2 regions of the Carnobacterium sp. FSL W8-0810 genome follow, and region 1 is predicted to be linked to the other one. Evidence: a T-box and tRNA genes for the amino acid it is inferred to sense, from the RefSeq annotation. Region 1 holds a T-box; the other holds one or more tRNA genes.

Region 1 (4,895 bases):
ATGATTAAAAAAAAGAATCTTTCGTATGCACCTTGTACTGAACTTAGTATGGGAATGAGTAAAGATTACACAATTGCTGTTGAAGAAGGAGCAACTTTTGTTCGAATTGGAACGTCTTTTTTTGACTAATAATCGATTTCGATAAAATTGGAATTGATTTAAAAGGAGGACTTTGAATGGGTATGTTAACTAATTTTTCTCAGTTTTTTGGCTTAAACGATGAGGAAGAATTCGAGTTAGAACCAGTAGCTGATCATCAGCAAGAAAAAGTATTAAATAAAGCAAAGAAAAATGAATTAAAGCAAGAAGTAAAGAATCAAAAAGCATTTAATACTCGACGTGAACCAGCAGCAACAAATAAAGTTATTTCAATGAAAAATCCGGATATTTCACATCAATCAAAAATTGTTGTTTTTGAACCAAGAGTGTATTCTGAAGTTCAAGAAATTGCTGACTTATTGCTTGCTAATCAATCCGTTGTATTAAATTTCACTCGTATTGAAGAAGACCAAGCTAAAAGAATCGTTGACTTTTTGACAGGTACGATTTATGCCATTAATGGAGACATTCAACGTATCGGAGACGAAATTTTCCTTTGTACACCTAAGAATGTTGAAATCGATGGAATGCTATCGGATATTACGCAAGAAAAAGATTTTTATTAAAGAAAAGAGGAAAAAGAATAGTGGTTGATTTTATTTCATTACTTTATGTTGTGCTTGTAAAAGCAATAGATATTTATTCTACCCTCATTGTTGTTTATATCTTAATGTCTTGGTTACCTGGAGCTTATCAATCAAAATTTGGCCGTTTATTAGGAACGATATGTGAACCTTATTTAGGCTTTTTTAGAAGGTATATTCCACCAATTGGAATGTTCAGTATTTCAGGAATCGTTGCACTGGTGGTTTTAAATCTAGCTAAAGGTGGATTATTTTCACTCTTTAGACTAATTTTGAATGTTCTATATTAAATGAAGGAGGTGTTTTTCTTATGATTGAAAATGTTTATCAACATTTTAGAAAAGAAGAGCAACCCTTTATTGATACAGTCATTGGTTGGATAAGAAGCGTAGAAGATCAGTATACTCCTTATTTAACAAATTTTTTAGATCCTCGTCAATTGCATATCGTTAAGACAATAGTTGGAAAAAATAATGAGATTACAATTCATTCTTTTGGTGGATATGAAGCGGCAGAGAGAGTAAGAGCTTTTATCTGTCCTGCATATTTCACACCAACACAAGATGATTTCGAAATTAGTATTTCTGAAATACGGTATCCTACAAAATTTGCAACGTTATCACATGGCAAAGTATTAGGTACCTTACTTTCAACGGGACTAAAAAGAGATTACTTTGGTGATATTGTTTCAGATGGGGTACGTTGGCAAGTATTTGTTGAAAAAACTACTATTAATTATGTAGAACAACAAGTTATCAGTATTGGTAAGGTTTCGGTCCGAATGGAAGAAAAAAAATACACGGATATTTTAATACCGATAGATAATTGGACTATTGAAAGTGAAACAGTATCATCCATGCGTTTGGATACGGTCGTTTCTAGTGTGTTTAAGATTTCTCGACAACGAGCAAAACAAATGATTGAATCTGGTAAAGTAAAATTAAATTGGGTAGAATTAAGTCGTCCCGATTTTGAGATTGGTTTATTAGATATTGTTTCAGTTCGCGGGTATGGACGATTACAGGTACAAGAAATTGAAGGTAAAACTAAAAAAGATAAATGGCGTCTTCAATTAGGCGTTTTGCATAAATAAGGATGAACTCATTTACTTGTAATAGAGTTTATGATAATTTAGTAGTAAAGCACGTTAAATTAAAAAAATGGAGGTGTCTTATATGGTGTTGACTCCCTTAGATATACATAACAAAGAGTTCCCTGTCAAGATGCGAGGCTACGATCAAGATCAAGTAAACGATTATTTAGATCAAATCATTAAGGACTACGAAATGGTTTTAAAAGAAAAACGTGAGTTAGAAAAAAGTTTGCAATTTTCTGAAGAAAAAGTAGGACACTTCAATAATTTGCAAGATGCCTTAAACAAATCAATTATCGTCGCACAAGATGCAGCGGATAGATTGAAAGAAAATGCAGCTAAAGAAGCGAATATTATTCGTCTTGAAGCAGAAAAAAATGCGGATCGTTTATTAGATGAAGCTGTTTCGAAAGCTAGAAAAATCACATCTGAAACAGATGAATTGAAAAAACAAAGCCGAGTCTTTAAACAACGATTACAAATTATGATAGAATCACAATTAGAAATGGTCAAAAATTCTGAATGGGATGATCTATTAAGACCTACTGAAGAAGAGACCCTTAATATTCCTACCTTGAAAGAAATATTATCTAGTGTGAATCAGGCTGAAACTCAATCAACAGCTACGGATACTGAACCAAGTAATGAAGTAAATGATGAGTCATCTGAAGTGGTAAAAGTAGTTAGCACTGATGGAACAGAAGACAATAACGATGCACAAGAATCTTCAATTGAAGGAACATTGCCAGCAATTGAATTACCTAAATAAATAAAACTAAAGCAGAGAATGGAACAGAAAAACGATAGAATACTAAACTAAGCGAGTTAGCGAATAGTGAAAGCCTAACAGTCCCTTCTATTTGTAAGATCCTCCATGAGTGTCAATTTGAATTAAAGTAAAGTTGACCGTTTAATTGGCGTTACACAATTACTTAAGAGAAGAAAAACTTATTTTTTCTTCTGAATTTGGGTGGTACCACGAAGATTTCGTCCCTCTGGGGAAGGAGTCTTTTTTTTGTGGAATGAAGAAAAGTTGCAATTGGCCCATCTCAGCTGTATGATGAGCTTGATATTTTTTTAGGACAGATATAAATTATAAAGAATAAGGGGTAGATCTTTGATGAAAATGAAAGAAACATTACAATTAGGCAAAACAAAATTCCCAATGCGTGGAAATTTACCAGTACGCGAGTTAGAATGGCAAAAAAACTGGGAAGAATTAGATATTTATGGACAACGTCAAAAAATAAACGAAGGCAAACCAACATTCGTCTTACATGATGGCCCACCTTATGCAAACGGGAACATTCATATCGGACATGCGTTAAATAAAATCAGCAAGGACATTATAGTTCGTTATAAATCAATGTCTGGATTCCGCTCTCCTTACGTTCCTGGTTGGGATACTCATGGTCTGCCAATTGAACAAGCATTAACAAATAAAGGTGTAAAACGTAAAGAAATGAGTATTTTTGAATTCCGTAAACTATGTGAAGAATATGCATGGGAACAAGTGAATAAACAAAAAGAAGATTTTAAACGCTTAGGGGTTGCTGGCGAGTGGGATCATCCATACGTAACACTTACTAAAGAATATGAAGAAGCACAAATTCGAGTATTTGGAAAAATGGCTGAAAAAGGTTATATCTATAAAGGTTTGAAACCCATTTATTGGTCACCATCTAGTGAATCTGCTCTTGCAGAAGCCGAAATCGAATATAAAGATGTTAAATCAGCTAGTATCTATGTAGCATTTAAGGTAGTTGACGGCAAAGGTCTAATTGATGAAGACACTTCTTTTGTGATTTGGACAACGACTCCATGGACTATTCCATCAAATCTTGCCATTACTGTTCATCCTGAATACGATTATTCAGTTGTTGTAGCTGACGGGAAGAAATATGTTGTAGCAAAAGATTTGATTGAAACAGTGACACAAGAAATTGGTTGGAATCAAGTTGAGACGATTCAAGAATTAAAAGGAAAAGAATTGGAATATATGACAGCTCAACACCCAATGTATGATCGTACTTCTTTAGTGATCCTTGGAGATCATGTGACGCTCGAAGCTGGTACAGGACTTGTTCACACAGCTCCAGGACATGGGGACGATGACTTTATCGTTGGACAAAAATATAAATTAAGTGTATTGTCTCCAGTTGATAATAAAGGATGCTTTACAGATGAAGCACCAGGATTAGAAGGTATTTTCTACGATGATGGTAATAAAGTAATCACAGAGTGGTTGAAAAAAGAAGGGGCATTATTAAAATTAAACTTCTTTACTCATAGTTACCCGCATGACTGGAGAACTAAGAAACCGGTTATTTTCCGTGCTACACCGCAATGGTTTGCTTCTATTGATAAGTTCCGTGGAGACATCTTAGAAGCTGTTGAAGGGGTCGAATGGGTTCAAAAATGGGGTATGCAACGCTTGTATAACATGGTTCGTGATCGTGGAGATTGGGTTATTTCGCGTCAACGTGCTTGGGGAGTACCGTTACCAATTTTTTATGGTGAAAATGGCGAAGCCATCATTACGCCTGAAACGATTGAACATGTAGCTTCTTTATTTGGAGAATTTGGTTCAAATGTTTGGTTTGAACGTGAAGCAAAAGACTTATTGCCAGAAGGTTTCACTCATCCTTCAAGTCCAAACAATATTTTCACAAAAGAAACAGACATTATGGATGTTTGGTTTGACTCTGGATCATCCCATGAAGCTGTCTTAAGAGCAAGAGAGAATTTAACTTTCCCAGCAGATATGTATCTTGAAGGATCAGATCAATACCGTGGATGGTTCAATTCAAGCATTACAACCAGTGTTGCCATCAATGGAGAAGCTCCTTATAAAACAGTTCTCTCTCAAGGAATGGTTTTAGATGGTGACGGCCGTAAAATGAGTAAATCTATTGGCAATACGATTGCACCAAGCAAAGTTATCAAACAAATGGGAGCTGACATTATTCGCTTGTGGGTCTCTAGTGTAGATACTCAAGCAGACGTGCGTGTCAGTGATGAAATTTTGAAACAAGTATCTGAAGTGTACCGTAAGATTCGTAATACAATGCGTTTCTTATTAGCAAATACAGCTGATTACACACCTTCAGAAAATAGTG
Region 2 (4,895 bases), 2.2 Mb from region 1:
CCAAGCAACAAGTTTTGAAGTGAGTCAAATGCTTGCTTCTTTAAGAACAAGTTGTGATGGGGAGGGAAATTAAGTACCGAAGTTCCCGATGTCACACTGTCAAGAAAAGCTTCTAGTTAGAAACAAACTGCCCGTACCGCAAACCGACACAGGTAGTCGAGGAGAGAATCCTAAGGTGTGCGAGAGAACTCTCGTTAAGGAACTCGGCAAAATGACCCCGTAACTTCGGGAGAAGGGGTGCTGACCAATTGGTCAGCCGCAGTGAATAGGCCCAGGCGACTGTTTATCAAAAACACAGGTCTCTGCAAAATCGTAAGATGACGTATAGGGGCTGACGCCTGCCCGGTGCTGGAAGGTTAAGAGGATGGGTTAGCTCTCGGGCGAAGCTCAGAATTGAAGCCCCAGTAAACGGCGGCCGTAACTATAACGGTCCTAAGGTAGCGAAATTCCTTGTCGGGTAAGTTCCGACCCGCACGAAAGGCGTAACGATCTGGGCACTGTCTCAACGAGAGACTCGGTGAAATTATAGTACCTGTGAAGATGCAGGTTACCCGCGACAGGACGGAAAGACCCCATGGAGCTTTACTGCAGTTTGATATTGAGTGTTTGTACAGCTTGTACAGGATAGGTAGGAGCCATTGAAGCCAGGACGCCAGTCTTGGTGGAGGCGTTGGTGGGATACTACCCTTGCTGTATGACCACTCTAACCCACAGCCCTTATCGGGCTGGGAGACAGTGTCTGACGGGCAGTTTGACTGGGGCGGTCGCCTCCTAAAGTGTAACGGAGGCGCCCAAAGGTTCCCTCAGAATGGTTGGAAATCATTCGCAGAGTGTAAAGGCATAAGGGAGCTTGACTGCGAGACCTACAAGTCGAGCAGGGACGAAAGTCGGGCTTAGTGATCCGGTGGTTCCGCATGGAAGGGCCATCGCTCAACGGATAAAAGCTACCCTGGGGATAACAGGCTTATCTCCCCCAAGAGTCCACATCGACGGGGAGGTTTGGCACCTCGATGTCGGCTCATCGCATCCTGGGGCTGTAGTCGGTCCCAAGGGTTGGGCTGTTCGCCCATTAAAGCGGTACGCGAGCTGGGTTCAGAACGTCGTGAGACAGTTCGGTCCCTATCCGTCGCGGGCGTAGGAAATTTGAGAGGAGCTGTCCTTAGTACGAGAGGACCGGGATGGACACACCTCTGGTGTACCAGTTGTTCTGCCAAGGGCATTGCTGGGTAGCTATGTGTGGACGGGATAAACGCTGAAAGCATCTAAGCGTGAAGCCCCCCTCAAGATGAGATTTCCCATCACGTAAGTGAGTAAGACCCCTGAGAGATGATCAGGTTGATAGGTTGGAAGTGGAAGTCTAGCGATAGATGGAGCGGACCAATACTAATCGGTCGAGGACTTAACCAAAGAATAAACGGTGTACGACGGTTTCTAAACGAAGAACAAACTTTTAACTTATCCAGTTTTGAGAGAACAACGTTCTCTAGATTGAAATTTGTGTGGTGGCGATGGCAAGAAGGTCACACCTGTTCCCATGCCGAACACAGCAGTTAAGCTTCTTAGCGCCGATGGTAGTGAAGGGTTTCCCTTTGTGAGAGTAGGACGCTGCCACGCAGATTCAATTATTTTTTCTCAGATGGAGGTTTAGCTCAGCTGGGAGAGCATCTGCCTTACAAGCAGAGGGTCGGCGGTTCGATCCCGTCAACCTCCACCATGAGTCATTAGCTCAGTTGGTAGAGCATCTGACTTTTAATCAGAGGGTCGCAGGTTCGAATCCTGCATGACTCATAACTAATCATTCAACATGTTTAGTTATGCCATACTTTTGCGGGTGTGGCGGAATTGGCAGACGCACTAGATTTAGGATCTAGCGTTGAAAGACGTGGGGGTTCAAGTCCCTTCACCCGCACCATTTTTTTTGAATGATTAGTGAAGTACCACTTTAGCCGGCTTAGCTCAGTTGGTAGAGCATCTGATTTGTAATCAGAGGGTCGAGGGTTCAACTCCTTTAGCCGGCATTTTGTTGCGAAAGTAGTTCAGTGGTAGAACATCACCTTGCCAAGGTGGGGGTCGCGGGTTCGAATCCCGTCTTTCGCTTACTAGTTCAACTAGTGAGCTCATTCGTAAGAATGACAAGCTGTTCTAATGCCGGGGTGGCGGAACAGGTAGACGCACAGGACTTAAAATCCTGCGGTGAGTGATCACCGTGCCGGTTCGATTCCGGCCCTCGGCACCATTTGCACCCATAGCTCAATTGGATAGAGTACTTGACTACGAATCAAGGGGTTAGAGGTTCAAGTCCTCTTGGGTGCATTTCTTTTGTAAAAAAAGATAAAACTCAGCATTACGGGAAGTAGCTCAGCTTGGTAGAGCACTTGGTTTGGGACCAAGGGGTCGCAGGTTCGAATCCTGTCTTCCCGATTTAAAATTTAGGGGCCTTAGCTCAGCTGGGAGAGCGCCTGCCTTGCACGCAGGAGGTCAGCGGTTCGATCCCGCTAGGCTCCACTTTTTTAAAAATATTCACCTTATTATTATGGCGGTGTAGCTCAGCTGGCTAGAGCGTCCGGTTCATACCCGGGAGGTCGGGGGTTCGATCCCCTTCGCCGCTATTATTATTATTATTTAAAAGATCTTGGACCTTTAGCTCAGTTGGTTAGAGCAGACGGCTCATAACCGTCCGGTCGTAGGTTCGAGTCCTACAAGGTCCATTAATCAGTAAAGATTAAAGTAACCTTGTATCATTATGGAGGATTACCCAAGTCCGGCTGAAGGGAACGGTCTTGAAAACCGTCAGGTGTGTAAAAGCACGCAAGAGTTCGAATCTCTTATCCTCCTTTTTTTAAAATGATTCATTAATATTATCGCGGGGTGGAGCAGTTGGCAGCTCGTCGGGCTCATAACCCGAAGGTCACAGGTTCAAGTCCTGTCCCCGCAATTTATCTTTTGTAAAAAAGATAGTATAAAAGTAAAAAAGGTCTCGTGGTGTAGGGGTTAACATGTCTGCCTGTCACGCAGAAGATCGCGGGTTCGATTCCCGTCGAGACCGTTTTTTGCGGGTGTAGTTTAGTGGTAAAACCACAGCCTTCCAAGCTGTTGATGCGAGTTCGATTCTCGTCACCCGCTTTTTTTATGGGCCTATAGCTCAGCTGGTTAGAGCGCACGCCTGATAAGCGTGAGGTCGATGGTTCGAGTCCATTTAGGCCCATTGAATAAATTAAATAATTAACTATTTTGGTTTTTTGGGGAAGTACTCAAGTGGCTGAAGAGGCGCCCCTGCTAAGGGTGTAGGTCGTTAACGCGGCGCGAGGGTTCAAATCCCTCCTTCTCCGTAATTTATTTTTTTGTGTTTTTTTCGGCCCGTTGGTCAAGCGGTTAAGACACCGCCCTTTCACGGCGGTATCACGGGTTCGATTCCCGTACGGGTCATAAACAATTATGTTTAATTTAATACTGAAATATCTTATCAGTCTTATGGAGGATTACCCAAGTCCGGCTGAAGGGAACGGTCTTGAAAACCGTCAGGTGTGTAAAAGCACGCAAGGGTTCGAATCCCTTATCCTCCTTTTTCAAATTAATATTAATATTATCGCGGGGTGGAGCAGTTGGCAGCTCGTCGGGCTCATAACCCGAAGGTCACAGGTTCAAGTCCTGTCCCCGCAATTTATCTTTTTTATAAAAGATAGTTTAAAAATAAAAAAGGTCTCGTGGTGTAGGGGTTAACATGTCTGCCTGTCACGCAGAAGATCGCGGGTTCGATTCCCGTCGAGACCGTTTAATTGAATAGTTGGCCTGGTAGCTCAGTTGGTAGAGCACTTGATTGAAGCTCAAGGTGTCGGCAGTTCGATTCTGTCCCAGGCCATTTATGTAATGCGGGTGTAGTTTAGTGGTAAAACCACAGCCTTCCAAGCTGTTGATGCGAGTTCGATTCTCGTCACCCGCTTTTTTTATGGGCCTATAGCTCAGCTGGTTAGAGCGCACGCCTGATAAGCGTGAGGTCGATGGTTCGAGTCCATTTAGGCCCATTAATTAAAAATAGTAAACTGGCCCGTTGGTCAAGCGGTTAAGACACCGCCCTTTCACGGCGGTATCACGGGTTCGATTCCCGTACGGGTCATAAAATAACAAAAAAAGAACAAGAGAAAATTCTCTTGTTCTTTTTTTGTATTGATTAGAAAAAACAGTACTAGAAACTTAATCTTGCTAGTACTGAAAGGGATATACGGGAAGAGAAAATTAAAATATATGGACAAATAAAATAATACTAAATGCGATAAAGAAAGAAATAGAATAGACATACAGCATTCTTTGTTTAAGTTTAGTTGGAACAGTTTTTTTAGTAGATAGAATGGACTGAATAATGCTAAGAGCGAAAGGAATAGTCAATAAAATAATAAAACTCAGTTTGTTAAATGTAGGAATAAAGATGATAAAGCTGATGAGATAAATAAGAACAGTCAATCCTAAAAAGATGCGATTAAACAGCTCTTGTTTTAAAAATAATAAGGTTGTCTGATCGTTGCTGAAATCTTTATGGATACTTCCATAATTTAATTGAAGTTTTCCAAACTCTACTAAGAATACAACTAGGACTAGAGGAATGCTCCAGTAAAAAAGAGTTGAGGGGATAAAGTTAGCTTGAACATAAAAACTTAAGTAGGTTAAAATCCCACCTTTAAAAATACTAGAGAAAACTAACATTAGCCAAGCATAACCTTGTTTAACAAGATAGAATTGTAGATGAATCACTAAACTGTACAAAAGTAATAGCAAACCAGCTAAATAATGGACTCTAAAAGAAAAATAGAAGATAAGCAGTAGATTAATGATTTCGAAAGCAATAAAAGACAATTGAAAATAAGAAATCGATTCCTTAGTCTTTTTAAATAGAAAATTCC

The links. The T-box of region 1 lies ahead of ileS (isoleucine--tRNA ligase). A T-box ahead of a tRNA ligase gene usually reads a tRNA of that ligase, here a tRNA-Ile.
Region 2: it encodes a tRNA-Ile, which carries the amino acid that the T-box ahead of ileS (isoleucine--tRNA ligase) is inferred to sense. The anticodon was not compared.

Annotation. Positions count from the first base shown of each region.
Region 1 covers NZ_JBBOWO010000001.1:2,248,923-2,253,817, reverse strand. The annotation lists gene NST49_RS10895 (YggS family pyridoxal phosphate-dependent enzyme) at 1-129, shown strand, start outside; gene NST49_RS10890 (cell division protein SepF) at 177-665, shown strand; gene NST49_RS10885 (YggT family protein) at 686-973, shown strand; gene NST49_RS10880 (YlmH family RNA-binding protein) at 994-1,776, shown strand; gene NST49_RS10875 (DivIVA domain-containing protein) at 1,859-2,545, shown strand; T-box leader at 2,551-2,774, shown strand; gene ileS (isoleucine--tRNA ligase) at 2,897-4,895, shown strand, end outside.
Region 2 covers NZ_JBBOWO010000001.1:53,022-57,916, reverse strand. The annotation lists rRNA gene NST49_RS00385 (23S ribosomal RNA) at 1-1,407, shown strand, start outside; rRNA gene rrf (5S ribosomal RNA) at 1,499-1,614, shown strand; tRNA gene NST49_RS00375 (tRNA-Val) at 1,639-1,714, shown strand; tRNA gene NST49_RS00370 (tRNA-Lys) at 1,716-1,788, shown strand; tRNA gene NST49_RS00365 (tRNA-Leu) at 1,828-1,912, shown strand; tRNA gene NST49_RS00360 (tRNA-Thr) at 1,946-2,018, shown strand; tRNA gene NST49_RS00355 (tRNA-Gly) at 2,026-2,097, shown strand; tRNA gene NST49_RS00350 (tRNA-Leu) at 2,148-2,236, shown strand; tRNA gene NST49_RS00345 (tRNA-Arg) at 2,240-2,313, shown strand; tRNA gene NST49_RS00340 (tRNA-Pro) at 2,348-2,421, shown strand; tRNA gene NST49_RS00335 (tRNA-Ala) at 2,433-2,505, shown strand; tRNA gene NST49_RS00330 (tRNA-Met) at 2,536-2,609, shown strand; tRNA gene NST49_RS00325 (tRNA-Ile) at 2,635-2,708, shown strand; tRNA gene NST49_RS00320 (tRNA-Ser) at 2,746-2,835, shown strand; tRNA gene NST49_RS00315 (tRNA-Met) at 2,863-2,935, shown strand; tRNA gene NST49_RS00310 (tRNA-Asp) at 2,974-3,046, shown strand; tRNA gene NST49_RS00305 (tRNA-Gly) at 3,053-3,123, shown strand; tRNA gene NST49_RS00300 (tRNA-Ile) at 3,132-3,205, shown strand; tRNA gene NST49_RS00295 (tRNA-Ser) at 3,242-3,329, shown strand; tRNA gene NST49_RS00290 (tRNA-Glu) at 3,355-3,426, shown strand; tRNA gene NST49_RS00285 (tRNA-Ser) at 3,474-3,563, shown strand; tRNA gene NST49_RS00280 (tRNA-Met) at 3,588-3,660, shown strand; tRNA gene NST49_RS00275 (tRNA-Asp) at 3,699-3,771, shown strand; tRNA gene NST49_RS00270 (tRNA-Phe) at 3,787-3,859, shown strand; tRNA gene NST49_RS00265 (tRNA-Gly) at 3,870-3,940, shown strand; tRNA gene NST49_RS00260 (tRNA-Ile) at 3,949-4,022, shown strand; tRNA gene NST49_RS00255 (tRNA-Glu) at 4,043-4,114, shown strand; gene NST49_RS00250 (hypothetical protein) at 4,234-4,895, opposite strand, start outside.